One region of the Micromonospora sp. NPDC020750 genome, then DNA from elsewhere that is predicted to be linked to it. Evidence: riboswitches for the same ligand, from Rfam matches in the RefSeq annotation. Region 1 holds a riboswitch; each other region holds the start of a gene.
What was found. A riboswitch is a leader RNA that binds a small molecule or an ion and turns the genes downstream of it on or off. The one in region 1 is predicted to bind cobalamin.
Positions count from the first base shown of each region.

Region 1 (7,720 bases):
CAGGACGCGGCTCGAGCGCGGCCACGTGACCGATGACCGCGACGGCAGGGGCGCCGATGCCGGCCGCGGCGGTGTCGGCGACGATGTGGGCGAGGGTGCTGCGGACGACCTGCTGGCTGGCCAGGCTGGCGTCCGCCACGACCGCGCACGGCGTGCCCTCGTCCAGATCGGCGGCGATGAGCGCTTCGACGATGGCAGGAAGGGTACGCACGCCCATGAGCACCACGATCGTGGTGCCGGAGCGGGCGAGGGCCGGGTAGTCGATCGACGAGTCGGGGTGGCCCGGCGGTACGTGGCCGGAGACGACGGTGAAGCCCTGGACGAGTCCGCGGTGGGTGACCGGAATGCCGGCGAGCTCAGGGCCCGCGACGCTGGACGTCACGCCGGGCACCACGGTGGTGGCGACCCCGGCGTCGGCGCACGCGGCAACCTCCTCGAAGCCGCGGCCGAACACGTAGGAGTCGCCGCCCTTGAGCCGCACGACGTGACGCCCAGCGCGTGCGTGCTCTACGAGGAGACGGTTGATCTCCTCCTGGCTGGTGCTTCGCCCGTAGGGAATCTTCGCGACGTCGACGACCTCGGCCTCCGGGCGGGCCCACGCCAGCGCCTCCCACGGCGCGAGCCGGTCGGCGACGATCACGTCGGCCTGTTCGATGGCCGCACGTCCGGCGACGGTGACCAGACCGGGGTCCCCGGGGCCGGCGCCGACCAGCGTGACATGACCGGCCCGGCCCGTCCGGGCGGGTGCGTCGGTCGTCAGGGGCGCGACGGCCCGTAGCACGACATCGAAGCAGCCCTCGTCCACGGGTGCCGTGACCCAGGTCAGACGCCGACGGAGGGCGAGGTCCTCCAGCGCGGCGCACACGGTCGGCGCTGCGACGGTGACAGATGCACCCTCACGCAGCAGCGCAGCGACCGTGGCAATGGCGCGCGGGCCCCCGTCGAGGACGAGCACGCTGCGACCGGTGACGTTCAGTTCCATGCGACGGTGAGTCCCAACGTGGTGAGCAGATGGCGGGTGGCGGCCGGCTCGCGGACGGCGATGCGCGCCCACGAGCCGTCGAGACCGGGGAAGACGTCGGTCCGGCGCACGGCCACGCCCGCGTCCCTGAGGCGCGCGTGCGCTCCGGAGCCCAGACGGGCGAGGACGAACGGGGCGTTGGACTCCGCGACCGTCAGGCCGAGCTCGCTCAGCCCGTCCACGAGCGTGCGCCGCTGCCGCACGCACAGCGCGGCCCGGCGCCCCGCCTCGGCCTCGGCCTGCGGCCCGGTGGTCGCGACGACGGCATGCAGCGCCGGGGTGCCGATCGACCAGGGCGGTTGCTGGGTTCGGAGGTCGGCGACCACGGCGGCGTCGCCCACGACGTACCCGGCGCGGATGCCGGGAATCGACCACAGCTCGGTCAGGCTCCGCACCACGACCAGCCCGGGTAGCCGGTGCGAGGTGAGCGTCTGCGGCTCGCCCGGCACGAAGCCCATGAACGTCTCGTCCACGACGACAATGCGTCCGGGGCGGCACAGGGTGCGCAGGGTCGCGGCGGCGTGCAGGCGTCCGGTCGGGTCGGCGGGGTTGCCCACCACGACGAGGTCCGCGTCGTCAGGGACGGCGCCGGGATCGAGGGCGAAGTCGTCCTCGGTCCGGCACAGGACATGGGTGACGGTGTGGCCCGCGGCGCGTAGCGCGACGTCGGGCTCGGTGAACTGGGGGTGCACGACGACCGGGCGTCGCCAAGGACGTGCTCGGGCGAGCAGGAAGAACGCCTCGGCGGTGCCGGCCGTGACGAGCACCTCGGACTCGTCACGGCCGTGGCGACGCGCCACAGCGACGTGAGCCGCGGTGGCTTCGGGGTAGGTGTCGGAGGTCGCGATCGCGTCGCGCAGCGCCCGCTCGAGCCACTCCGGGCGGGGCAGACGGCTGACGTCGACCGCCAGGTCCAGCAGATCGGCGGACAGCTCCAGGTCGCCGTGGTGGCGCAGCGGGGCTGCGGGCGGTTCGGGACCCAGCGGCACGGCGACGGCGTGCGTCCGTGGCACACCAGGTGCCGCGATTGCGTCCGCCTGGTGCACCGCGTCCGCGAACGACTGGGCCAGGCGCGGGTGCCCGGCCCAGTGCACGTGCAGATAGGACGCGCTGAGCGTCAGGCCCGCGAACCCGACGTCGCCGCCTTCCAGCGTCCACGCGGGACGCTCGCCGTGCACGGGAGTGACCATGGTGCGGTGGAATTCGTGCGCCGTGGCACCGGTCCCACGTGCGCCGAGGAGCTGGTCCGAGCCGAGTTCGGCCCGGCGGTACGCGAGGGTGAGCCGGGGCGTCATGACCGCGTCGGCGTCGAGCGCCCCGACCATGGGGTACCCGTCGACGGAGCGGCACAGGTACAGCAGTCCGGCGCACTCGGCCACCGTCGGGACGCCGTCGAGGACGGCCTGACGCAGCTCGTCGCGCAGGGCCGTGTTGGTGCTCAGCGCGGCCGCGTGCACCTCGGGGAAACCTCCGCCGAGATACAGACCGCGCGTCCCGGCGGGAAGCCGCTCGTCCCGGGCCGGGTCGAACGGCACGACGGTGCAGCCCGCCGCCTGCAGCAGCTCGGTCGTCTCGGCGTACCGGAAGGTGAACGCACGCCCGGCCGCGACCGCGATGATCGGGGACCCGGTGCCGGAGGATCGGACGTGCGCGGCCGGGTCCCACGGCTCGGAGTCGAGGTCGGGCGCGGTGTGCGCCACCTCCAGCACGGCGTCGAGGTCGACGTGGCGGGCGACCTGCTCGGCCAGCCTGTCCAGCGAGGCGGCGGCTTCGTCGCGCTCGGCTGCGGGGACGAGCCCGAGATGGCGCGAAGGCGCGCTGACACCATCGTCGCGCTGCAGGATCCCGAGCACGGAGACGCCGACGGACTCCACCGCGCGTGCCACCTCGGAAGCGTGGCGGGGGGAGCCGGCCTTGTTGAGCACGACACCCGCGATCGTGATGCCGGGCTGGAACGTCGCCATCCCGTGCACGACTGCCCCCACGCTGCGCGAGGCGTGTGAGACGTCCACTACCAGGACGACCGGCGTCCGGGTGAGCGTCGCGACGTGGGCGGTGGAGGCGAACCCGTCGCCGCCGATGCGGCCGTCGAACAGACCCATGACCCCCTCGACGACCGCGACGTCCGCGTCCTGGGCGCCGTGAAGCAGCAGCGGGACCACAAGCGAGGGGTCGGTCAGGTGCGGGTCGAGGTTGCGGCCCGGACGCCCGGTGGCCAGCGCGTGGTAGCCGGGGTCGATGTAGTCGGGCCCGACCTTGTGCCCCGAGACGGCATGCCCGCGGGCGGCCAACGCGGCCATGAGCCCGGTCGCGACCGTGGTCTTGCCGTGGCCGGAGGCCGGTGCCGCGAGCAGCACTCGTGGCAGCCTCACCACTCGATGCCTCGCTGACCCTTCTGGCCGACGTCCATCGGGTGCTTGACGTGCAGCATCTCGGTCACCAGGTCGGCTGCCGCGACGAGGCGGGGGTCGGCGCGGCGTCCGGTGACGACGACGTGCTGGCGGCCAGGACGGTTGGCGAGTGTTTCCACGACGTCGTCGACGTCGACCCAGCCCCACTGCATCGGGTAGGTGAACTCGTCCAGGACGTACAGCTGGTGCCGTTCGGCCTGGATGCGCCGCTTCACCTCCGCCCAGCCCTCGGCGGCGTCAGCGGCATGGTCCGCCTCGGTGCCGCCCTTGCGGCTCCAGGACCACCCCGAGCCCATCTTGTGCCACTCGACGGGCCCGCCCTCGCCGGTCTCCTCGTGCAGGCGGCCGAGCCGTTCGAGCACCGTCTGCTCCCCGATGCGCCACTTGGCCGACTTGACGAACTGGAAGACCCCGATGTCCCAACCCTGGTTCCAGGCGCGTATCGCCAGGCCGAAGGCGGCGGTCGACTTGCCCTTGCCGTTGCCGGTGTGGACCATCAGCAGCGGGCGGTTGCGCCGTGCGCGGGTGCTGATGCCGTCGTCCGGGACGACCAGCGGCTTGCCCTGCGGCATCAGGCCACCCCCTCGCGCGGCGCGGTCGCCGTGTGGACGACGCTGGTGAGCCCGTCGGCGGTCACCTCACCGAGCGGCACGTGCTCGGCCTGCAGGTACGCGGCCAGCTGCGCGGCAAGGCCGAGCCGGAACCGTCCGGTCTCGCAGTCGACCACGACGCTCTGCACGCCGGTAGCGGCCAGGTGCGCCGCGGCGCGGTGGGCACGACCGAGCGCGTCCGGCCCGAAGGTCGCACGGCCGTCGGTCACCACGACCAGCAGCGGCCGGCGGGACGGGTCGCGCAGCGCCTCGCGGCGCAGCACCTCCGCAGAGCGCTCCAGGCCCTCGGCGAGCGGCGTACGCCCGCCGGCCGGCAGGTCGGCCAGGCGCCGGGAGGCGACATCGACGGACCCGGTCGGCGGCAGGGCGACGTCGGCGGTGCGCTGGCGGAACGTCACCAGCGCGACCTTGTCCCGGCGGCGGTAGGCGTCCAGCAGCAGCGCGAGCACGGCGGTCTTGACCTGCTCCATGCGACGTCGCGCGGCCATCGAGCCGGACGCGTCGACGCACAGCAGGACGAGGTTCGACTCCCGCCCGACGGTTTCTGCGCGGCGCAGGTCGCCCGGGGCGAAGACGAGACCGCGGCCCTCGGCCAAGCCGCCACGGGAACGCTGGTGCGGTGCCGCCTCGGTGATGGTGCCCGGCAGGTGCAGGCGGCTGGCGACGGACGATCCGCGCTGCTGCCCGACGACCCGGCCCTGAGGTGTGCGGGCCCGGGACCGGCGGCCGGCCTGGCCTTCGCCGGTGCCCCGTACGACGAGCAGGCGGGCGCGTGCCGGCTCGCCGGCGGACGCGACCGATCCGGCAACGGCAGGCTGCGGCGCGTTGTCCGGCGCGGGCGATCCTGCGGCGTGGGAGTCGTGGGCGTCCCGGGACCGGTCTTCCTGTGGGGCGTCGTCCGGCGGCCCGCCGCCGGGACCACCGGGGCCGTCGTCGGGCCCGTCGTCGGGCCCGTCCGGTCCGGGGTCCGGGTCGTCGTTGCCCAGCAGGTCGTCGAGCCGGTCCTCGTCCAGGCCGGGCTCGTCGAACGGGTTGCGGCGCCGGCGGTGCGGCAACGCGAGACGGGCGGCGACGCGGACGTCCCCGCGGGTCACGTGCGCGCGTCCCTGCCAGGCGGCGTGCGCCGAGGCGGTGCGGGCGGTGACGAGGTCCGCGCGCAGGCCGTCGACGTCGAACGCGGCGCACACCTCGGCGATGGTCGTCAGCGTCCGGTCGTCGAGCACGACGTCCGGCACGAGCCGCCGGGCTGCCACCAGCCGCGCGCGTAGGGCGTCCTGCTCGTCGGCCCAGCGTGCGGTGAAGCCCTCCGGGTCGGCGTCGAACGCCAGCCGGCGACGCACGACCTCCACCCGCAGGGAGGGGTCGCGCGGTGCGGCGACCTCGACGGTCAGGCCGAACCGGTCGAGCAGCTGCGGGCGCAGCTCGCCCTCCTCGGGGTTCATCGTGCCGATCAGCACGAACCGGGAGGCGTGCTCGACTGAGAAGCCGTCGCGCTCCACGCTGACCCGGCCGGTCGCCGCTGCGTCGAGCAGCAGATCGACGAGGTGGTCGTGCAGCAGGTTGACCTCGTCGACGTAGAGCAGGCCGCGGTGGGCCCGGGCGAGCAGGCCCGGCTCGAACGCCACTACGCCGTCGCGCAGCGCCGCGTCGAGCTTGAGGGAGCCCGTCACCCGGTCGTCGCTCGCACCGACGGGCAGCTCGACGAGCCGCACCGGCCGCTCGACGACGGGCGTGGACGCGTCGATGGGCCCGTCGGGGCAGACCGCCAGGGAATCGTCCGGGTCGACCGAGAACCGGTCGCCCGCATACGTCCGCACCAGCGGCAGCACTTCGGCGAGGCCGCGCACGGTGGTGGTCTTGGCGGTGCCCTTCTCCCCGCGGACCAGGACGCCGCCGATGAGCGGATCGATCGCGACCAGGGTGAGGGCGAGAGTCATGTCGTCGGAGCCGACGACGGCACAAAAGGGGTACTGCGCTGGCATATAGGGCTCCCGCTCGATCTGCCATGACCGTCCACGACGCGGACGCGTCGCGGCTCGGATCGAGGCCGGTCTTCGGACTTCCCAGGTCTGTGCCTGAGTCACCGCAGCGGGCCCTGTGCCGGATTCTCACCGGCTTCCCAGATTCTCCCCGTGACCATCGGCCGTGGGGCACCTCGAACCTTCGCATCACCCTAGACGCCGTCCTGACGGCCCAGACAGCGGTCCGGCGGCCGGGCGGACCGGGCTAGGGTGCAACCATGGAGGCGCAGGTGACCGTTGTCGGGCTCGGGGCCGACGGCTGGGCGGGCCTGCCGGAGCCGTCTCGGACGCTGGTGCACGGGGCTGCGACGCTGCTCGGCGGGGCCCGGCACCTCGATGCGGTGCCGCCGGTCGACGGCCAGGAGCGCGTGGCGTGGCCGTCGCCGCTGCGGGAGAATCTGCCGGGCCTGCTGGGCGCCGCGCGCAGGCCCGTCGTCGTGCTGGCGTCGGGCGACCCGCTCGTGTCGGGCGTCGGCACGACGCTGCTGGACATCCTGGGCCCGGAACGGGTGACGATCGTGCCCGCGGTCTCCTCCGTGGCGCTCGCTCGGGCACGTCTCGGGTGGCCGGCGGAGTCCGTCACAACGGTGAGTCTGGTCGGCCGGGACGTGCGCCTCGTCGTCCCCGCGCTCGCCCCCGGGCGGCGGCTGCTCGTGCTCTCCAGCGACGAAACGACGCCTGCCGCCGTCGCTGCGCTGCTCACCGGACTCGGCTGGGGAGAGTCCAGGCTGGCCGTGCTCGGCGACCTCGGCGCCGCGGGTGAGTCGCGTGCCGAGTCGACCGCGGCTTCGTGGAACGTCGTGGACGTGCCCCGGCTGAACGTCCTGGCCGCCGAAATCCGGGGCACCGGACCGGGCTGGGCCGCGGGCGGGGTGCTCCCCGACGACGCGTTCGAGCACGCCGGGCAGATCACCAAGCGCGACCTGCGTGCCAGCGCCCTGGCCCGGCTCGCGCCCGCTCCCGGTCAACTGCTGTGGGACGTCGGCGCCGGCAGTGGCTCGATCGGCGTGGAGTGGATGCGTGCGTGGCCGACGGCGCGGACGATCGCGATCGAGTCCCGCGCCGACCGCGCCGCGCTCGTGCGTCGCAACGCCGCCACGCTCGGCGTTCCCGGCCTGCGTCTCGTCGAGGGCTCAGCACCCGACGCCCTGGCCGGTCTCGAGCGCCCTGACGCGGTGTTCGTCGGCGGGGGAGCGACCGTCCCCGGCGTGCTCGAAGCGTGCTGGGACGCGCTCGGCACCGGTGGCCGACTCGTCGTACACGGCGTCACGGCCGAGACCGAGGCGGTGCTGCTCGAGCAGTACCGTCGCCGTGGCGGCGAGCTCGTCCGCCTGCACGTCGAACGCGCCGAGCCGCTCGGCAGCTTCACCGGCTGGACGCCCGCGCGTGCCGTCAGCCAGTGGACCGTCACCAAGGGAGAGTCATGACCGTCCATTTCGTCGGGGCCGGACCCGGTGCCGCCGACCTGCTCACGCTGCGCGCGGTGCGCCTGCTCGAGGTTGCGGACGTGTGCCTGTATGCGGGCACCTACCTCGACGCCGACGTGCTCGGCCACTGCCGCGACGACGCCCGGCTGGTCGACACCCAGCACCTCGACCTGGACGAGATCACCGCCCACCTGGTGCAGGCGCACGCCGACGGGCTGGAGGTCGTGCG
Region 1 covers NZ_JBIRTH010000008.1:371,015-378,734, reverse strand. The annotation lists gene cobA (uroporphyrinogen-III C-methyltransferase) at 1-982, opposite strand, end outside; gene cobC (Rv2231c family pyridoxal phosphate-dependent protein CobC) at 973-2,010, opposite strand; partial or broken gene ACH4T9_RS24905 (cobyrinate a,c-diamide synthase) at 2,068-3,396, opposite strand; gene cobO (cob(I)yrinic acid a,c-diamide adenosyltransferase) at 3,390-4,004, opposite strand; gene ACH4T9_RS24895 (VWA domain-containing protein) at 4,004-6,025, opposite strand; cobalamin riboswitch at 6,071-6,216, opposite strand; gene cbiE (precorrin-6y C5,15-methyltransferase (decarboxylating) subunit CbiE) at 6,283-7,491, shown strand; gene cobM (precorrin-4 C(11)-methyltransferase) at 7,488-7,720, shown strand, end outside.

Region 2 (7,720 bases), on a different contig from region 1:
AGACAGGTAGAGGAGCCGGTTGGGCGAACCGGCGCCCGGGTTGCCCACCGCTACGTTGGCGACGCCGAACAGGTAGCTCGCCACCTGGGCCGGCGTCCACGTCGGGTAGTTGGTGAGTACCCGGGCCGCCGCCCCGGCCACGTGCGGTGCGGCGTGTGAGGTGCCGGCCAACGTCTGTACCGCCGAGGGCGAGCCGATCCAGGCGGACTTGATGCCCACGCCGGGGGCGAAGATGTCCACGCAGGAGCCGTAGTTGGAGAAGCTGGCCCGGCTGTCGTTCGACTGCGTCGCGGCCACGGTCAGCACGGTCGGCGCCGACGCGGGTGAGAAGTTGCAGGCGTTGGCGTTCGAGTTGCCGGCGGGGACCGTCACGGTGATGCCGTCGGCGACGGCGGCGGCCACCGCGTTGTTGAGCGCGGCGCTGGGGGTGGACTGGACCCCGACGTTCGCGACGGCGGGCTGCCCTGCCAGGTGGTCGCCGATCATCCAGTTGATGCCGCTGATCAGGATCGACAGGGTGCTGGGCAGGGCGCAGTCGAACACCTTGACCGCGACCAGCACGACGTTCTTGGCCACCCCGTGCGTCGTCCCGCCGACGGTGCCGGCGGTATGGGTGCCATGCCCGCTGCAGTCGTCCGCCGGCAACATGCCGTCGACCGTGTCAACGCCGTAGATCGCCTGACCGCCGAAGTCCTGGTGCCCGATGTAGATCCCGGAGTCGACGATGTACGCCTTGACTCCGGTGCCCTGGCTGACGTAGCTGTAGGTGCCGCTGAGCCCCAGCGGTGCGTCGATCCGGTCCAGGTTCCAGGGCGCGTTCAGTTGCGTGGTGGCCAACGTGGTCAACCGGTCCTGCTCCACGTGGGCGACCGCCGGGTCGGCGGCCAGCCGGCGGGCGACCGCCTCCGACGCCCGCATGGAGAAGCCGTTCAGGGCGTCGGCCCAGACCTGGTCCGGGTACACGCCGTACCGGCCGGCCAGGCCGCTGACCACGCTGGAAGCCGTGGACCGGCCGCCGACCGCGCTCTCCTTGAGCGTCACGATGTAGCTGCCGGGAACCGCCGTCGCACTGCCGACGCCCAGGATCTCGCCGATCGCACCTGGCGTCGGCTCCGCAGCGGGTGCCGAGGACGCCGGACCGGCGAGCATGGTGGCGGCCAGGGTGGTGGTGGTGAGGACGGCCATGGCGGCCAGCCCGGGTCGACGGGTGCGGGTGAAGATCGTCCTGTGGCGGAGTCTCATCTTTGCGCCATCCCTCTGCTCCGGCCGTTCCATCGCGCTCGTGACGCCGATGGAATGGTCTGGTCGGTTTTCGGGATCGTACTGCGAGGTTGACCTGATGGCGATTGGTGGAAATGCATCTATCGATTGATGGAGGTCTTTTTGTCGTGGGTTGATAATTATTGTTTCCGTGTGTATCAAGATCTGACGACGACAGCCGGCCCGGCCGTGGCGGCCCGACCTGGAGCGCGTCGACGGTACGGGGCCGCAGACCGATCTGCTGTGGGGGCAGGAGCCCTTCCCGAAGCAGATCGGTCTGCGGCCGATCGACTCAGCTGACGGTCACGGGGACGGTCTTCGGCGGCTGTTGCAGCTGACCGTAGTTGTCGGTTCCCCTGACCGAGACGGTGTAGGCACCCGCCGGGATCACCGGTGACGTGTACGCGAAGTTCGACCCCGGGGATCCCGGGCTGGTGAGGAAGACCGAGATCCACGGGAAGTTGCCCGGGACGGACGGCGTGCTGAACACGCCGGAGGCGTTCATCCCCTGGCCGGCGCCGTTGACGATCTGGACGTCCACCCGAAGCATCCCGACATCGTCCACGGCACGTCCGGTGACCACGATCCTCGAGTCCGTGTAGACCTCGCCGTCCTGCGGGGTGAGGCTCGGCTCCAGCCGTGGGTCGAGATCGCCCGGATACACGAGGTACCGAGCGGTGGCGCCGGAGGTCGAACCGTCCTGCTGGCCCGCCGTGTCGACGGCCCACGCCTCGACGCTGTACTCGCCCTTGGTCGGCAGGTCGATCGACAGGGCGAACGTGGTGCTCGTCGCGCCGGGCGAGGCGAGGGTGGCGTTCACCGTGGCGAAGTTCGCCGCCATGGTGCCGTTCGGCTGCACGTACCGGCCGGTGTCGAGGTCGCGCAGCGCCACCCGCACGCTCTGCACGCCGTTGTTGTCGGTCGCGCTGCCGGCCAGGTTGAGGTGCAACTGGTCGACATTCTGGTCGACGCCGGTGAAGTTCAACAGGCCGTTCGGGAAGGCGTCACCGGGCACCTGGGCGGTGACGGTGAGCCGGCCCAGGTTGGCGGTCGCCGTGCTCAGGCCCAGGTTGTCGGTGGCCCGCACCCGGAAGTCGTACACGCCGGGCGTGAGCGGCACGGTGGTGTAGGACCAGTTGTACGACGGGGCGTTCAGGTTGATCGGTGAGACCCGGTGGTACGCCGCGATCGAGTCGGCGCCCCACGTGCCGTCGGCCGCCAACGCCTCGCGCGTGGTGTTGTTGCGCAGGTAGATCTCGACCGACTTCAGGGTGCCGTCGTCGCTGGCGGTCCCCGAGAACGTGATCGAGCCGCCCGGCGCGACGGTGACCGGCGCGGCGGCGGTGGGCGGCGTCATCGGCGTGGGGGTGCTGACGGCCACCGACGGCGCGACGCCGGTCGCCGAGATGATCCAGTCCCGGGTGTCGCCGCGCAGGTCACCCTGACCGGCGTTGTCGATGGCGGTGGCCGTCATCTTCCACTCGCCCTCGGTGGGGAGGGCCACCTCGACCTGCCAGGTGGTCGACAACGCGCCGATGACGTCCGGCTCGCCCCGGAAGGTGTTGTAGACCGGTGCGGCCGTCCCGTCGTCCTGAAGGTACTGGTTGTCCGACCTGCGGAACGAGTACGTCATCGCGCTGACGCCCTTGTCGTCGCTGGCGGTGCCGGTCGCGACGAAGCTCTGGGCGGCGACCAGGCCGGCGGGCGGCGAGGTGATCTTCGTGGTCGGCGGCAGGTCGTCGAAGCTGAAGGTCTCGATCTTCTTGACGGCCTTCGAGGCATCGCTCTGGCCGTTGTTACCGAACGTCTTCGCCTGGACCTGGTATTCGCCGACGGGCAGCGACACGGTGAGGGACCACGAGGTCGAGGCGGTGTTCACCGCTGCGACTGTCGCGTTGATGCTGTTGGCGGCGCCCCACGTCGTGAGGTCGTCCTGCAGGTACTTCTTGGAACCCCGGTTCTGGATCTCGATCCCGACCTTGGTGACGCCGGCCGGAGCGGTCGCCTGCCCGCCGAGCGCGAACGGCGCGTTGGCCTGCTTGACCGTCCCCTCGATGGGGGTGACGATCGTCGTGTCGACCGGCGAGGGCGCGGGTGCCTGGGTGAGGTCGAAGAACCCGACCCGCCCCGCCGGCAGGCCGCCCTTGGTGTTGCCGTCGCCACCGACGAAGAGGCCGCGCGGGGTGGCCAGCATCGCCTTCTCCCCCTCGTACGAGCTGGAACCCGGGTTCCACTCGATCGCCGTGCCCGTGGCCGGGTCGAGCGCGCCGAGGTGGTCACGGCGGACCACCTGGTCGCCGAGACCGTAGCCGCTCAGGCCCTGGCCCGTGCCGTACCCGACGTTGTCCAGGCCGGGCCACGGGACGTTGGAGGTCGGCGATTCCTGCCAACTGAAGTGGCCGCCGACGTACACGGCCGTCTCGGTGATGGCGACCGAGTAGATGCTGTCGAAGTGACGCGACACCCAGATCGGCGCGACGTGGTCGGCGCCGGTCACCGGGAACGCGATCGCCGTGTCGTTGATCGGCGGGCGGTCGCCTCCCGAACCGCTGGTGACGACGAAGTAGGAGTCGTCCGGCGCGACGTCACCGGCGAAGACCCGCTGGATGCCGCCGACGAAGGAGAGGTTGTCCTCCCACAGGCGGGTGCGCCACGGCAGGAGGGCCTTGGTGGCGGTGTCGACGAGACCGACGCCGTAGCGGTCCTGGCCGGCGATCTGGCGACCGGTGTGCACGACCAGCAGCCTGCTGCCGTTGTGCGTCAGCTTGAGCTGCTGCACGGTGAGCATGCCGCCGACGCCGATGCCGCCGGACAGGGGCAGGTTGAATCCGCTGTCGACCGCCCCCGTCGTCGGGTTGAGCGCGACCAGCCCGGTGCGGTTCACGCTGTTCACCTTCGTGAACTGGCCGCCCACGTACACCGCGGTGCTGCTCACGGCCAGAGCGGTCGCGCGCCCGTTCCCCTGCGCGGTGAACGCCGCGATCGGAGCGCCGGTGACCGGGTCGAGCCGTACGATCTTGCGCTTCGTCAGGCCACCGACCGTGTTGAACGAGCCGGCGACATAGAGCGACGAGCCGTCCGGCGAGGCCTCGACGGCCTCGACGGATCCGTCGAACGTCGGCTGGAAGCCGGTGTCGACCAGGCCCGTGTCGATGTTGTAGGAAGCCAGCGACGGCTGCGCCACCGGCGTCCCCCCGACGTTGGCGATCGCGGTGAAGGAGCCGGCGATGAAGACCCGGTTGCCGATCACCTCGATGTCGGTGATCTCGCCGTCGGTGATCCGCGGTACGTCATTGCGCGGCGTGCTGGGAACCAGCCCGGTGTGTCCCGGCACCGACAGTGCCGCGGCCGTGCGGACGGCCGTGCGCGTCGCATCGCCGCCGATCGTTCTCGTGGCGGCGCGAGCGCTGGCGCTCGCGACCTCGTCGGCGGCACTGCCCTGCACAGTGCCCGCGGCCGCCGGTTGGCCTGTCAACAGCACAGCCCCGGCGACCAGACCCGCGATGGCGCGGCTCCGAACGTGCATCGAGACAACCCCCTGTAAAACGCCTGAATCGCGTCGCCGGGTCGATTCCCGGCGACGTCCATCCCCTGGCGTGCCGGAAGTCACCGTAGGAGGTCACGGTCCAATGTGCACTGAGGCTCGTCGGAAACCCGACCGATCGACATCCGTTCCGGCCCTACCGGCCGGGCCCGCCGCCCTTGGCTCCAGACCCGCTCCGCCAATCGGATCGGATCGGTGCGGCGAAGGAATCGACGAGGCTTCACCGCCGTGGCCGCCGACACGCCCGGACTCGACATGTGGGGTGTGACAACGCCGTAGTCCCTATATATGGTGTCGACCGTAGCTGGTTCGGCCGCTCATCCGGGGCGGTCGAGGCAAGAGGGAACCCGGTGGAAATCCGGGACTGCCCCGCAGCGGTGAGTGGGAACGACCGCCGTCATCAGCACTGGGCCGCCAGCGGCCTGGGAAGCGACGGCCAGTAGAAGACCGGCGAGCCCGGTCGCGCCCGCGAGTCCGAAGACCTGCCAGCGCGCCGCGCACCCATACCGGGGTGGGCGGCGGTCCGAGGCCGCGTGGGACGGCCGACGCCACCTGACCCGCGCCCCGCCGGCGTGACGTCCGCCGGTGTCTGTCTCCACGCGTCCGAAGGCCATCAGGTCCCGAGCCCGCGAGGAGTGAGTGGTGGCAGTCACCGAGGTTGTCCCGGCCGATGGCATGGTGGCCGACGAGGCAGCCCTACCGGGCCCGCGGCGGACGCAGATGCGCGTGCGTAAGCGCGACGGCGGCACCGAATCGGTCGATGTCAACAGGATCGTCGGAGCGGTCGAGCGGTGGACGGTCGGCCTCGCCGACGTCGACCCGTTGCGGGTGGCGACACGGACGATCAGCGGCCTGTACGACGGCGCGACGACCGCCGAGCTGGACCGGCTGTCCATCCAGACCGCAGCCGAGATGATCGGTGAGGAGCCGCAGTACTCGCGGCTGGCCGCCCGCCTGCTGGGCGGCTACATCGACAAGGAGGTCCGCAGGCAGGGCATCGGGTCGTTCAGCGAGGCGATCCGACGGGGACACGTCGAGGGCCTCATCGGCGACGGCACCGCCGCGTTCGTCGCCGCCAACGCCACCCAGCTCGATGACGCCGTCGACCCCCACGGTGACCTGCGGTTCGAGTACTTCGGGCTGCGCACGGTCCACGACCGGTACCTGCTGCGGCACCCGACGAGCCGGCTGGTGGTGGAGACCCCGCAGTACTGGTTGCTGCGGGTGGCGTGCGGCCTGTCCCACGCCCCGGACGAGGTGATCGAGTTCTACCGGTTGATGTCGAGCCTGGCGTACCTGCCGAGTTCGCCGACGTTGTTCAACTCCGGCACCCGGCACACCCAGATGTCCTCCTGCTACCTGGTCGACTCCCCGCGCGACGAACTGGACTCGATCTACCAGCGGTACGCGCAGGTGGCGAACCTGTCGAAGTTCGCCGGCGGCATCGGCATCGCGTTCTCCCGGGTCCGGTCGCGGGGTGCGCTGATCCGGGGCACCAACGGGCAGTCCAACGGGATCGTGCCGTGGCTGCGGACGCTGGACGCCTCGGTGGCGGCGGTCAACCAGGGCGGCCGGCGCAAGGGCGCGGCCTGCGTCTACCTGGAGCCGTGGCATCCGGACATCGAGGAGTTCCTGCAACTGCGGGACAACACCGGTGAGGACGCCCGGCGCACCCACAACCTGAACCTGGCCAACTGGGTCCCGGACGAGTTCATGCGCCGGGTGGAGGCCGACGGGATGTGGTCGCTGTTCGACCCGGACGTGGTGCCGGAACTGCCGGACCTGTGGGGGGACGAGTTCGACGCGGCGTACCGGGCGGCCGAGGCGCAGGGCCGGTACGTGCGGCAGGTGCCGGCGCGGGAGCTGTACGGGCGGATGATGCGGACCCTCGCGCAGACCGGCAACGGGTGGATGACGTTCAAGGACGCCGCGAACCGGCTGTGCAACCAGACCGCCGAGCCGGGCAACGTGGTGCACCTGTCCAACCTGTGCACCGAGATCATCGAGGTGTCCAGCGACGCCGAGACCGCCGTGTGCAACCTCGGCTCGGTAAACCTCGCCGCCCACCTCACCGACGGCGGCATCGACTGGGAACGGCTGCGCGCCACCGTCCGCACCGCCGTAACGTTCCTCGACCGGGTCATCGACATCAACTACTACCCGACCCCGCAGGCCGCGGCGAGCAACCCCCGCTGGCGGCCGGTCGGCCTCGGCCTGATGGGCCTGCAGGACGTGTTCTTCGCCCTGCGGCTGCCGTTCGACTCCCCGGAAGCCCGGGAGCTGTCCACCCGGATCAGCGAGGAGCTGTACCTGACCGCCCTGGAGACGTCGGCCGACCTGGCGGAACGCTTCGGCGCCCACCCGGCCTTCGCCGAGACCCGGGCGGCACGCGGCCAGCTCCAGCCGGACCTGTGGGGCGTGACGGGCAGCCAGGCGCAGCGCTGGGGGGCGCTGCGGGAGCGCGTCGCCGCGCACGGCCTGCGCAACTCGCTGCTGGTGGCGATCGCCCCGACCGCCACCATCGCCTCCATCGCCGGCTGCTACGAGTGCATCGAGCCGCAGGTGTCCAACCTGTTCAAGCGCGAGACCCTGTCCGGGGAGTTCCTCCAGGTCAACACCGCTCTCGTACGCGAACTGAAGGCCCGCGGCCTGTGGACCGACCAGGTCCGCTCGGCGATCAAGCGCGCCGAGGGATCGGTGCAGGGCATCACGGAACTGCCGGCGGAGGTCCGGCAGCTGTTCCGTACGGCCTGGGAGTTGCCGCAGCGGGCGCTGATCGACCTGGCCGCCGCCCGCGCCCCGTTCATCGACCAGTCACAGTCGCTGAACCTGTTCCTCGCCGCTCCGACGATCGGCAAGCTCTCCTCGATGTACCTGTACGCCTGGAAGGCCGGGTTGAAGAGCACCTACTACCTG
Region 2 covers NZ_JBIRTH010000001.1:156,263-163,982, forward strand. The annotation lists gene ACH4T9_RS00785 (S8 family serine peptidase) at 1-1,242, opposite strand, end outside; gene ACH4T9_RS00790 (hypothetical protein) at 1,553-4,870, opposite strand; cobalamin riboswitch at 5,093-5,309, shown strand; gene ACH4T9_RS00795 (ribonucleoside-diphosphate reductase subunit alpha) at 5,480-7,720, shown strand, end outside.
Region 2: another riboswitch for cobalamin. It lies ahead of ACH4T9_RS00795 (ribonucleoside-diphosphate reductase subunit alpha); the one in region 1 lies ahead of ACH4T9_RS24895 (VWA domain-containing protein).

Region 3 (7,720 bases), on a different contig from region 1:
CGGCGATCGCCCAGGAGGCGATCGAGTCGGCGGCGCACGATGCCGCCCGGGCCGCCTCCATCTCCCGGGACGCCGCCACCGCCCGGCAGCAGGCCCTGGCCGCCGCGAGCAACCAGCTCGACTGGCAGCGGGCGAACTGCGCCGGCCAGCCGACGCTCACCTTCAGCGGCTCGGTCGACGGCGATGCGGTCAGCTTCGACGAGGCCTTCGCCAGCGATCCCGGCGAGCCCGCCGCCGTCACCGTGTGGGTGGCCTGCACGGTCTCCTTCGCCGACATCGACCTGTCGCTGCTGCCGGCGATGCCGACCAACCGGACGATCTCGGCCGCCTTCACCTCACCGCTGGACCGCTACCGGAGCAGGTCGTGACCGCCGGCCGGCTCCGCGGCGACGACGGCAGGGTCAGCCTGTTCCTCGCGGCGGGGATGATCGGCGTCCTCGCGATCATCGGGCTGGCCTTCGACGGCGCCGGTCAGCTGCGGTCCATGCAGCGGGCCGACAACCTGGCCGCGGAGGCGGCCCGGACCGGCGGCCAGGCCATCGACCGGGCGAAGGCCATCGAGGGCGGGCCCAAGGTGATCGACCAGGTGGCCGCCAGGGCTGCGGTGAACAGCTACCTCGCCGCGGCGGACGTGACCGCCTCCTCCGTCGAGTTCCCGGTCGTCGGCGGGGAGACCCTCATCCGGGTGCACGTCACGGTCACCTACGACCGGTACATGCTCGGCTTCTTCGGCTTCGGCAACACCGTCACCGTCTCCGGTGAGGCCACCGCGCGGGCCCTCACCGAGGACCCGTAGGAAGGGAAGGAACGCCATGGCCGCACCGGGTCGCTCCGCCGCACGGCGGACCGGACAGGTCCTCACCGGGTTCGGCGCGCTGGTCGTGCTGATCGCGGTGCTGGTCGGGGGGCCGGTGGCGCTGATCGCGTTCGCCGGCAACCCGCTCCCCGACCAGGTACCCACCCTCGCCGAGATCGGCGTCACGCTGACCAGCCGGGACGACGGCCAACTGTTCCTGCGGGCGCTGGCCCTGGTCGGCTGGTTCGGCTGGGCCACCTTCGCCTTCTCGGTGCTCGTGGAGTTGGGCGCGCAGTCGCTGCGCCGACCGGCACCCCGGCTGCCCGGAATCAGCCGGCAGCAGCGGGCCGCGGCGGCGCTGGTCGGCTCGGTGGCCCTGATCATCGCGGCGAGCCCGGCGGCGGCCAGCGCGGCGACGGTGCTGGCCGGCCCGTACCCGACGGTGGCGCAGCCGGCCGTCGCCGCGGCGGCCCCGATGGCCCGGCCGGTCAGCGCGACACTTCCGGTCGGCGCGCGGACGGCGCCGCCGGTCGTGGTCACCACGGCGGCCCAGCTACCCGAGCCGGTGGAGCCGACGGTGTACCAGGTGGCGAAGGGCGATTACCTGGGCGAGGTCGCCGAGCGCTACCTCGACGACTTCGACCGGTACCGGGACGTGGCGAAGCTGAACGGGCTGCACGACCCCGACCGGATCCGCCCGGGGCAGCTCATCAGGCTGCCCGACGGCGCGGGCGACGCCGGGGCCCGTACGCACGCCACCGGCCGGCTGGTGGTCCGGCCCACGGCCCCCGCCCCCGGCGGCGCGGTCACTCCCCCGCCGGCGACCCCGGCCACCCCGCCGGCTGCCGAAGCTCCGGCGACCCCGGCGGCGACGCCGCCGGCCACCCGCCCGGCGCCCGCGCCGTCGGCCACCCAACCGTCGGCCGAGTCGACCCGCGGCAGCCAGCAGGTGGCCCAGCCGCCCTCCGGGCCGCAGCCGGCGATGGCCGCTGGGGCGTCCCGGGCGAGCGAGGAGGACCAGGTGAACCGTCCGCTCGCGGTCTCGGCGGTGCTCGCCGTGGCCAGCATCGTCGGGGCACAGATCGGCGCGGTCCTCGGGCTGCGCCGCCGGCCGGGCATCGCCCGGGCCGCCGCCGGCGCGCGGGCCCTGGTCTCCGGCCGGCACCGCCGGAACTGACGCCGGCCGCCCCCACCCCGCCTCCCCTGCGCGCACTTTCACGGAATGTGTGGCCATGGCGCGCGCCGATGCCACACATTCCGTGAAAGTGCGCGCAGGGCGGGCCCGGCGGGGTGGCGGGAGCGGGGTGGCGGGAGCGGGGTGGCGGGAGCGGGGTGGCGGGAGCGGGGTGGCGGGAGCGGGGTGGCGGGAGCGGAAAGCTCAGGGCAGTCGGGCCTGCAACACCCCGTCGACCACCCGGGTCGGCAGGATCTGCTGGTCGTTCCCGGACGGCCCGTGCATGACCTCGCCCCCGTTGAGCCGGAAGGCGCTGCCGTGCCACGGGCAGACCACGCAGGCGTGCCCGTCGATCTCGGTGACCTCGCCCTCGCCGAGCGGACCGCCCTGGTGCGGGCAGTGCTCCAGCATCACGGTGACCTCGTCGCCGTGCCGGTAGAGGATGACCGAAACGTCGTCCACCTCGCGGGTGACCAGCTTCCGCTGCGGCAGCATGGCCATGTCCGCGAGCGGGTGCCAGCCGTCACTGATCCGGTTCAGCTCGGACACGCTCTGGTTGACCTGGGCCCCCTGCTTGTACGCCAGGTGCCCCCCGAGGTAGGCCCCCGCGCTCGCCGCGGTCAGCCCGAGGTACGCCAGCGCCCGCCCGGTCCCGTGCCGCCCACGCAGCCGGGCGGCCAGCGAGCCGGCGTACAGGGCCAGGCCGACGGTGTTGGAGGCGGCGTGCACCAGGCCGACCCGGCGCTGGTCCCGGGTGAGGGCCGCCCAGTCGTTCAGCCCCGCGACCGCCGCCGGGAGGGCGCCGACCGTGCCCAGCCCGACCAGCGTGGTGGCCGCCCGACGCTGACCGGGCATGAGGTCCAGCACGGCGGCGCTGATCCAGGCGCCCACCGGCACCTGCACCAGCGCCGGGTGCAGCGGATGCCCGAGGAAGACGCCGTGCAGCAGGTCGCGCACCCGCTGCGGGCGGATGGTGGCCTGGACGGCGCGCTGCAACCGGTCCCCGACCCGGTCCAGCGCCGGATTCTGTTCGATTCTCGTCAAGAGTGCCCGCATCCCGTCCGACTTCCCGGCAGGAGCGGTCGCAAACCGGTCGGCGGTGACGAGCTTGTCGCCGTGCGTGTCGGCCGGCCGTCCGGGGACGCGGCCGACACCGTCGCCGACCCGCACGTCACCGCCCCGGGTGCCGACGGTGGGGTCCCGCGCCACCGACCGCCCGGCGGCGCGGGACCCGGCGACTACTGCCAGGGGCCGCTGCGGCAGATGAACCTACCGGTGTCGCTGTACTGGGTCACGCTGCCGTCGAAGTAGCTGTAGCTGACCCGCACCTGCAGGCCGATGTTGGAGAAGGGGCAGCTGGCGAAGAGCGTCGGTCCGGCGCTCGTGAAGGTCCCGACGCTGCCGGAGTACCAGGTGACCGTCCAGGTCGTCGTGCCGGTGCTGGTGGCGTCGCAGTAGAACTGCGACGCGCCGGACTCGCAGAAGGGCGCGGGGGCGCTGGCCAGGGCCGGGGTGGCTACGGCGGCGGTCAGGCCGAGGGTGGTGAGGACGGAGGCGAGCAGGACCCTGACGGTGGCACGCATGAAGATCCTCCCGAACGTAGCGGGTTGAGGACTGAGGGTGAATGCCACGCTATCTCAGCAATCGAGGTTCATGAATCAGCCGTTCGCCGGTCGGTCGCCGCCCAACGGTCGTGGTGCACCGCCTCGGCGAGGGGACGCTTCCGCCGCCACCCGTGCCGTTCCAGGTCCGGCACGGTCGCCAGGTGGGTGACTGGCCCGAGGCAGAGCCACGCCACCGGCCGGATGCCGTCCGGGATACCGAGCAGCCCGGCCAGGAACGGTTCCCGGTAGAAGGAGACCCAACCGACGCCGAGCCCTTCGGCGGTGGCGGCGAGCCACAGGTTCTGGATGGCCAGGCAGACCGAGTAGAGCCCGGCGTCGGCGATGGCGTGCCGCCCGAGGACGGCCGGGCCGCCCCGCGCCGGGTCGTAGGTGACCACGATCGACAGGGTCGACTCCAGCACTCCGTCGATCTTGATCCGGGCGAACCGCTCGGCCGCCTCGCCGTCGAGGGTGGCAGCGAACGTGTCCCGTTCGGCCTGGACGTGCTCGTGGAACCGGCGGCGGATCCCGGCGTCCCGGACCAGGACGAAGTCCCACGGCTGCGAGTAGCCGACGCTGGGCGCGGCGTGCGCCGCGTCGAGGATCCGGTGCAGGGTGTCCGCCGGCACCGGCTCTCCGGTGAACTCGGCCCGGACGTCCCGGCGGCGGTGGATGGTGTCGTAGATGTCCACAGGCAGGCTCCCGCTGCGCTCGGCCCACCGCTGTGGTGGGCACCCGACGCGAGGCCGGTCTTCGGACTCCCGGATCGACGCCCGACCGTCCGCCTTCCCAGCCGTGCGGCCAGTGGCTGCGCGTGACGCGCGTGGACGGCGGCTCCCCGGTCACCGCGGCGGGCCCGTGCCGGATTCCCACCGGCTTCCCGATTCTCCCCGCAGGCGCGGGGCACCTCACATGATCGTGCCGCCGCCGATGGTAGCGCCGCGCCCGGTGCCGGCCGGCCCGGCTCCGCCCGTGCGCCGTCGGGGCGGACGGGCCGCTACGGTCGATGTCGGGGTGTCCACCACCACCCCGAGGGCCGGCCCGCCGGCCACCTCGGCCCGCACCGCCGGCCCGGCGGCCCGCGGCCGAGGGTCGAGCCGCCCGACCAGGAGGGACGCCGATGGGGGTACGGATCGAAAGCGCCGGGGCCATAACCACGGTGATCCTGGACCGGCCGTCGGCCCGCAACGCCGTCGACGGGTCGACCGCCCGGGCCCTGGCCGACGCGTTCCGCGCCTTCGATGCCGATTCGGAGGCGGCGGTGGCCGTGCTCTGGGGGGCGGGCGGGACGTTCTGCGCCGGCGCGGACCTGAAGGCGATCGGCACCCCCGGCGGCAACCGGGTCGAGCCCGACGGCGACAGTCCGATGGGCCCGACGCGGATGCGACTGTCCAAGCCGGTGATCGCGGCGATCTCCGGGTACGCCGTGGCCGGCGGGCTGGAACTGGCCCTCTGGTGCGACCTGCGGGTGGCCGAGTCCGACGCGGTGCTCGGGGTCTTCTGCCGGCGCTGGGGGGTGCCGCTGGTCGACGGGGGGACCTTCCGGCTGCCCAGGCTGATCGGCGAGAGCCGGGCGATGGACCTGATCCTCACCGGCCGACCGGTGCCGGCCGAGGAGGCGTACGCGATGGGTCTGGTGAACCGGCTGGTCGCGCCGGGTGAGGCCCGGGTGGAGGCCGAGCGGCTGGCCGCCGGGATCGCCCGCCACCCGCAGACCTGCCTGCGCAACGACCGGGCGGCGGTGCTGGCCGGCGCCAACCTGACCGAGCCGGAGGCCTTCGCGGTCGAGCTGGCCCACGGCGCGGAGTCGCTGGCGGCCGACGCGGCGGCGGGCGCGGCCCGCTTCGCCGCGGGCTCCGGCCGGCACGGCGCACCCGCGTCTCCCTGATCGTCCGCACCGCACCGGCACGACGCCGTGCGCGTCGGACGATCCGAGAACCAGCGGCGGCGCTACCTCAGCTTGCGCAGGGCGTCCTCGATGGCGCGGTGGAACGTCGGATACGCGTAGATCATGTTCCGGAGCTGGGTCAACGGGACCGCCGCGTGTACCGCCACCACCAGGCCCGACAGCACCTCGCCGCCGGCCGGGCCGACCGAGGTCGCGCCGACCAGGACGCCCCGGTCGGCGTCGGCGACCAGCTTGATCAGTCCGTCGGCCCGGTGGATCCAGCCCCGGGTGGACGAGCCGAGCTGGCTCACGCCGACCTGCACGTTGATGCCGCGCTCGCGGGCCTGCCGCTCGGTCAGCCCGACCGCGCCCACCTCGGGGTCGGTGAAGGTGACCCGGGGCAGCGCCCGGTAGTCGGCGTGCGGCACGCCACCGGCGATCCCCGCCCCCGCCGTGCTCGCCGCGCCGCCGACCGCGCTGGCGGTGCCGCTGGCGTCCGGGCCGGACCGCGCCCGCCGGGCGTGGTCGAGCACGTCGGCGACCACGATGGCCGCCTGGTACATGGCGATGTGGGTGAACGCGCCCTCGCCGGTCAGGTCGCCGACCGCCCAGAGGCCCTCGGCGGCGCGCATCCGGTCGTCGACGGCGAGGTACCGCTGGGACGGGTCCACCCCGACGCCGTCCAGCCCCAACTCGTCGAGGTGCGCCCGCCGGCCGGTCACCACCAGCAGCTTCTCGGCGGTGAACTCGACGCCGCCGGCCGCGCTCAGGGTGAACGCCCGCCCGTCGTGGTCGACCCGCTCGGCCTTCACCCCGGTGGAGATCCGCACCCCGTCCGCGCGCAGCGCGGCGGCGGCCACCTCGGACGCCTCGGGCTCCTCGACGGCGAGCACCCGGTCCGCCGCCTCGATCACCGTCACCGCCACCCCGAACCGGGCGAAGACCTGGGCCAGCTCCAGCCCGATCGCGCCGCCGCCGAGCACGAGCAGCGACCCGGGCAGCTCCTCGACCTCGACTGCCTGGTGGTTCGTCCAGTACGGGGTGTCGGCGAGCCCGGCGATCGGCGGCACGGAGGGCCGGGTGCCGGTGCCGAGCACGATCCCGTGCCGGGCCTGGAAGACCTGGTCGCCGACGCGTACCCGGCCGGGGCCGTCGAGCCGGCCGCTGCCGCGCACGAACCGGCCGCCCTTGCCGGTGAACCGTTCCACCGCAACCCGGTCGTCCCAGGTGTCGGTGGCCTCCGCGCGGATCCGCTTCGCCACCGGCGCCCAGTCCGGCTGGACCTGGGCCGTGCCGGCGAACTCGTTGACCCGCCGGGCCTCGGCGACCGCGTTCGCCGCCCGGATCATCATCTTGCTCGGGATGCACCCCCAGTACGGGCACTCCCCGCCGACCAGGCTCCGCTCGATGCCGACGACGTCGAGGCCCGCCTCGGCGAGGCGCCCGGCCACCTCCTCGCCGCCGACGCCGAGCCCGACCACGACCACGTCCACCAGTTCCGCTTCCACCATGCCGCCAGCATTCCGCACCGCGCCACCGCACCGCACCGTGTCGCCATGTCGGTGCCCGCGCGTCTCCCCTACCGTGGCCGGATGCGCCCACGCTTCGGCCCGGTCCGGGACTGCTTCCACGACCTGTTCTCCGCCGGCCGGGAGACGGGGGCCGGTCTCGCCGTCTGGTACGACGGCCGGCCGGTCGTCGACCTCGTCGCCGGCGCCGGCCGGCCGGGTCGGCAGTGGGCGCCGGACACCCTGGTCAACGTGTACTCGGTCGGCAAGCCGGTGGCCGCGCTGTGCCTGCTGGCGCTGGTCGACCGGGGCCGGATCGACCTCGACGACCCAGTCGCCGACCACTGGCCGGGGTTCCGCGCCCCGGCGACCGTCCGGCAGGTGCTCAGCCACACCGCCGGGCTGCCGGCGTTTCCGGTGCCCCGCCCGGCCGGGGCGGTCGCCGACTGGGACCTGCTCTGCGCCGACCTGGCCGCCGCCGAGCCGCAGTGGGAGCCGGGGTCGGTCGCGGGCGAGCACGCCTGGACGTACGGGCACCTGGTGGGCGAGCTGGTGCGGCGGGTGGACGGGCGGCCGGTGGGCCGGTTCCTGGCCGAGGAGATCGCCGGCCCGTGGCGGCTCGACCTGGCCTTCGGCCTGGACGCGGCGGACCAACGGCGGTGCGCCGAGCTGTCGTACGCCGATCCGGGCTGGCCGGCCCGGGCGCTGGGCGAGCCGGGGTCGCTGCGGGCCCGGGCGCTGGGCAACCCG
Region 3 covers NZ_JBIRTH010000007.1:219,886-227,605, forward strand. The annotation lists gene ACH4T9_RS22400 (TadE/TadG family type IV pilus assembly protein) at 1-368, shown strand, start outside; gene ACH4T9_RS22405 (hypothetical protein) at 365-796, shown strand; gene ACH4T9_RS22410 (LysM peptidoglycan-binding domain-containing protein) at 813-1,973, shown strand; gene ACH4T9_RS22415 (DUF2231 domain-containing protein) at 2,175-3,026, opposite strand; gene ACH4T9_RS22420 (hypothetical protein) at 3,209-3,553, opposite strand; gene bluB (5,6-dimethylbenzimidazole synthase) at 3,622-4,266, opposite strand; cobalamin riboswitch at 4,301-4,500, opposite strand; gene ACH4T9_RS22430 (crotonase/enoyl-CoA hydratase family protein) at 4,695-5,462, shown strand; gene ACH4T9_RS22435 (dihydrolipoyl dehydrogenase family protein) at 5,525-6,970, opposite strand; gene ACH4T9_RS22440 (serine hydrolase domain-containing protein) at 7,055-7,720, shown strand, end outside.
Region 3: another riboswitch for cobalamin. It lies ahead of bluB (5,6-dimethylbenzimidazole synthase); the one in region 1 lies ahead of ACH4T9_RS24895 (VWA domain-containing protein).